2 regions of the Synechococcus sp. W55.2 genome follow, and region 2 is predicted to be linked to the other one. Evidence: predicted binding sites of a transcription regulator. Region 2 holds the regulator's gene; the other holds the start of a gene.
What was found. Region 2 encodes HrcA, which represses chaperone genes, less so after heat shock. Its sites were predicted from a motif close to TTAGCACTCNNNNNNNNNGAGTGCTAA; they were not measured.
Positions count from the first base shown of each region.

Region 1: a site for HrcA is predicted at 1,298-1,324, ahead of groES (co-chaperone GroES). Genes of this name have one in related genera too.

Region 1 covers NZ_JANSHM010000003.1:85,837-88,240, reverse strand. Annotated here, with positions in the region: gene groL (chaperonin GroEL) at 1-815, opposite strand, end outside; gene groES (co-chaperone GroES) at 906-1,217, opposite strand; gene NW828_RS01530 (PhzF family phenazine biosynthesis protein) at 1,462-2,274, shown strand; gene NW828_RS01525 (apocytochrome f) at 2,337-2,404, opposite strand, start outside.
Region 2 covers NZ_JANSHM010000034.1:826-3,229, reverse strand. Annotated here, with positions in the region: gene tilS (tRNA lysidine(34) synthetase TilS) at 1-640, opposite strand, end outside; gene hrcA (heat-inducible transcriptional repressor HrcA) at 694-1,845, opposite strand; gene NW828_RS08190 (urease subunit gamma) at 2,273-2,404, shown strand, end outside.

The DNA.
Region 1 (2,404 bases), on a different contig from region 2:
ACGCTCAGCACACCCCGCAGCTTGTTCACCACCAGGGTAGCCAGCGCTTCTTTCTCGATGTCTTCGGCGATGATCAGCAGAGGACGACCGGCGCGGGCCACCTGCTCCAGAACCGGTACCAGGTCTTGCACCAGGGTGATCTTCTTATCGGTGATGAGGATGTAGGGGTTTTCCAGAACCGCTTCCATCCGCTCGGTATCGGTGACGAAGTAAGGGGAGATGTAGCCCTTGTCGAAGCGCATCCCTTCCGTCACTTCCAGCTCGGTGGTCATGGACTTGCCTTCTTCCAGGGAGATCACCCCTTCGCGGCCCACCTTGTCCATGGCCTCGGCAATCATACGGCCCACTTCTTCATCGTTACCGGCGGAAATGGCCGCCACCTGGGCAATGGCTTTGGAATCTTCGACCGGGCGGGCATGTTCGGCGATTTTGTCTACCAAAAACTTCACCGCCTTGTCGATCCCCCGCTTTAGGGCAATCGGGTTGGCGCCGGCAGCCACGTTTTTCAGACCTTCTTTCACCATGGCGTGAGCCAAGACCGTGGCCGTGGTGGTGCCATCCCCAGCCGTGTCATTGGTCTTGGAAGCCGCCTGCCGGATCAAGGAAACGCCTGTGTTCTCAATGTGGTCTTCCAGCTCGATTTCTTTGGCAATGGTTACCCCATCGTTGATGATTTGGGGAGCGCCAAACTTCTTCTCCAGCACGACGTTGCGCCCTTTGGGGCCCAGGGTAACGGCTACGGCTTCTGCCAAAATATCCATGCCGTGCTCTAGAGCGCGGCGGGCTTCTTCACTGAAGATGATTGATTTGGCCATAGTCAACCTCTCCGATGCAAATGCAGGTAAGGGTGAAACAGAATCTCAGGGGTTCAATCGGTCGTTGAACTGCTGCTGAATCACTGACCACTACTGAACAATGGCGAGAATGTCCCGCTCGGCCAACAGCACATATTCGTCGCTGCCCAGCTTGACCTCGGTTCCGGCGTACTTGGAGTAGAGCACTTTGTCGCCGGCTTTCAGTTCCATCGGGATCAGCTTGCCGTCGTCATTGCGCTTGCCAGGGCCAACAGCAACCACTTCCCCCACCTGGGGCTTTTCCTTGGCAGTGTCCGGCAAGAAGATCCCACCTGCGGTTTTCTCATCTTGCTGAGCGATTTTGACCAGCACGCGGTCGCCCAGCGGCTTCAGGGTAGAGACGTTAAGAGCTACTGCAGCCATGACGAATGTCCTCCGTGATCCTAAAGCACGAAGCTGAAGTTTTCATTTCCATTAGTTCCACTTCCCCGAAGGGAAGCGACTTAGCACTCTCGACTTACGAGTGCTAGTTTATCAGCCAACTTTCTGGCCTGACAATAGCCTTTGTCAGCGGGATCCCGCTTTTGGCAGGTGCGGTCGGGGTGCGGATCCCCCTACTTTGGGGTCTGCTGTGGGATCATGACCTGAGTTGGGCTGGGTTGAGAAGGTGTGGATCCCGTTTTTTCAGGTGGATGCATTTACGGCGGTGCCTTTCGGCGGCAATCCGGCAGCGGTGTGTCTGCTGCCCCAGGAGTTGCCAGAGGCGCTGATGCAAGCCATTGCGGCGGAGAACAATGTATCGGAGACGGCTTTTTTACTGCCTCAGGGATCCCAGGGCGAGGTTCCCCACTATGGGCTGCGCTGGTTTACGCCGACGACGGAGGTGGATCTCTGTGGCCACGCCACCTTGGCTGGTGCCCATGTGCTGTTCACCGAGGTGCATCCTGAGGCGGAGAGGGTAGCCTTTTCCACCCGCAGTGGCCTGTTGCAGGTGCGGCGGCAAGGGGATCGCCTGGCCATGGATTTTCCTGCTCAAACTCCGGAACCTTGGCCAGAAGCCAAGGAGCAGGTGGCAGCGGCTTTGGGGATCCCACCTGTGGAGCTGTACCGCGGGGGTATGGGGGTGGCGGTGCTGGCTTCGGCGGGACAGGTGCAGCAGGTGCAACCGGATCTGGCCCAGGTTCAAGCACTCCCCGTTCCGGGGTTGATCGTCACAGCCTCTGGGGCGGATCTAGAGGATGGGCCGGATTTCGTCTGCCGCGTTTTCGCTCCTCGGCTGGGGATCCCGGAAGATCCAGTGACGGGATCCGCCCAGTGTCTTTTGATGCCCTATTGGGCCAAACGCCTGGGTCGCTCTGAGTTACAGGCCCACCAGCTATCCAGCCGCGGCGGGGAGCTCTGGTGTCGCGATCTCGGCTCTCGCGTGGAGATTGCCGGGCAGGCTGTGCAGGTGATCAGAGGAGAGCTGAGGCTACCTTAGAACCCTACCGAACAAAAAACACCTCGGATACCTCCGAGGTGCAGGCCAGGAAAGAGCTTGAGCTAGCCAAGGATTTCGGCGGCTTGAATGAGCTCCACCTGCTTTTTCTTCAGCACCAACAGCACCTGGG
Region 2 (2,404 bases):
TCAAGTAGGGCATCACCTCCAGGCGGAGACGGTTGCGGCCATGGGCCAGATCTTGGTTGCTGCGATCCGGCCAGACCGGCAATTGGTGCTGCTGGCAAAATTGTTCGGTTTCCCAACGGTATAGACCCAGCAGGGGTCGCACCACCTGGGCAGAGGTGGGATCCCGGTCGTCCAGGCGACGCTGCCAATCTAGGCTGCTCAGCCCGGCGGCTCCTGTCCCTCGCAGCAAGTTCCATAAAAATGTCTCGGCCCGGTCGCTGGCCGTATGCCCCATCACCACGGCGCTGCAGTCCCAGGTGCGGGCCCATTTCTCCAGTTGTTGGTAGCGCCAAGCCCTGGCCCCTGCTTCGTCTCGGCGGATGGGATCCGCAGTCTCAACAGCATGAGGTAGTCCCTGCTGCTGCAGCCACCCCTGCAAAAAGCGGGCACACTCCGTTTCATCTGCCGACCAGCGGTGATCACAATGCAGAACAAATATCTGCCAGCCCCAGCGAGGCTGCAAATCCCGCAAGATCTGGAGCAGGCAAAAAGAATCTTGCCCGCCCGAAAAAGCCACCAGCAGTCGCTGGCCAGGGTGAAGAAGTTGCTGCTGCCGAATGGCGCACTGTACCCGCAGGTGGAGAGGAGAGAGCCTGGCCACAGCTTGCTATTGCTCACGTACAACCCAGACCCTACCTGCCGCTATGGGATCCCTTAGGCAAGAGCTCGGGTCAGATGAGAGGCCACCGCCTGCACAGCAGCAATGCTGCGCTCGTAGGCCATTCGGGTCGGCCCCAGCAAGGTGACCGTACCCAGAGGAGCTGAGCGACGGTGGTAAGTGGAGGCGATAACCGTACAGTGGTGCAGAGACTCCAGTGGATTCTCGCTGCCAATGTAGATGATCACCGGGGTCTTGCGGGCAGACTGTCCCGACTCCTGATCCATCTCCGTTGAGCTCGGCAGAGAGGGCAAACCCCCATCGGCAAAATGGAGCCCAATCATCCCCTGAAGTTGCTTGGCTCCCTCCTCGATCAACTGCATCACTGCCTGCACCTGCCGGGCCTGGGAAAACTCCGGCTGACGCATCAACTCGGCCATACCGGCACTGAACACCTGCCCCAGAGAGGGCTGTAGACAGCGTTGCACCACCGAGCGCAGCAGTTGCTGGAGCCAATGGCCGTAGGTACGAAATTCTTCATCCAGTTTCAGCCAGCTCAGATCCTGCAACTCGGCAAAGGTTTTGCCCCGCAGCTTCAGGGTGAGAAAGTTGCTGAGCAATTGCAATTCATCTTCCAAATCCTCTCGGGAGTCGCTGGGCCAGTCGGGGGGGCTGACCAGAGCTGAATGGGTTTGATAGGAGTCGGTTACCACCAACACCATCACCCGCCCTGGCGCTACCGACACCAACTGCACATGATGAATGGCTACCACCGGCCCCTGAGGAGGAGTGATGAGAGCAATGCAACCGCTCAGATGGGCCAAAAGCTGAGCTACCCTTTGCAGGAGGCTGTCTAGGTCGTCTCCCAGCTCACGGCCAAGCTGATCCATCAACTGTTGCAGAGCGGGATGGGGATCCGGCTGAGGAGCATCGTGGGGGATCCCACCGCTGTTGGCGGAGGTCAACAAATCGTTGACATAAACCCGATAGCCAAAGTCGGAGGGAACCCGTCCGGCGGAGGTGTGGGGCTGAAACAGTAACCCCACCTGCTCAAGGGTGGCCAAGTCGTTGCGAATGGTGGCCGTGCTTACCCCAAAGTTATAGGACTGGGCCAAGGTTTTGGAACCGACAGGTTCAGCCGTCGCAATGTAGCTGCGCACCGTCGCCCAGAGAATCTTCCGCTGGCGGGGAGTCAGTTCGAGTTTCATAGCCGATCAAAAGAACCCAGTCAACGCCTATCAAAGGAAACTGTTAATACAGAGCCGGTAAATTGCTCCAGGATAAACCAACTCAGAGCTGAGATAGGAATCCAGACAGACTTTTACATCTTCTAATCTATATGCATCTATTGTTACTCTTTATATAGCGGGTTGCCCAGGAAGGAAGTTGCAAAACCCGATGTCGGAAGAGGTTGAGACTGCTGCTTGTGCAGGAGAGAGTGAAATCTCTTGTAGCCTGGGCTCCCCTTTTTTGCCCAGAGGTGGTAGAAGATGAACTACGGCTAGCCACCTTGTTGCGTAGCAACAGTCCGCTGCGCCAAGACTGGGGATTTCTGCGCATGAGTTCGGTCAACTCTAGGCCAACTGGGCCTGCTGCTGTCCTCTTTGTATCCTTTTTTATCTTTGAGGTTGCCCCATGTACTTATCCCCCCAGGAGAAAGACAAGTTGTTGATCTACCTGGCTGCCCAGTTGGCTCGGGATCGGCGGCAGCGGGGCCTCAAACTCAATTACCCTGAGGCGGTGGCCTACTTGAGCGCAGCAGTCTTG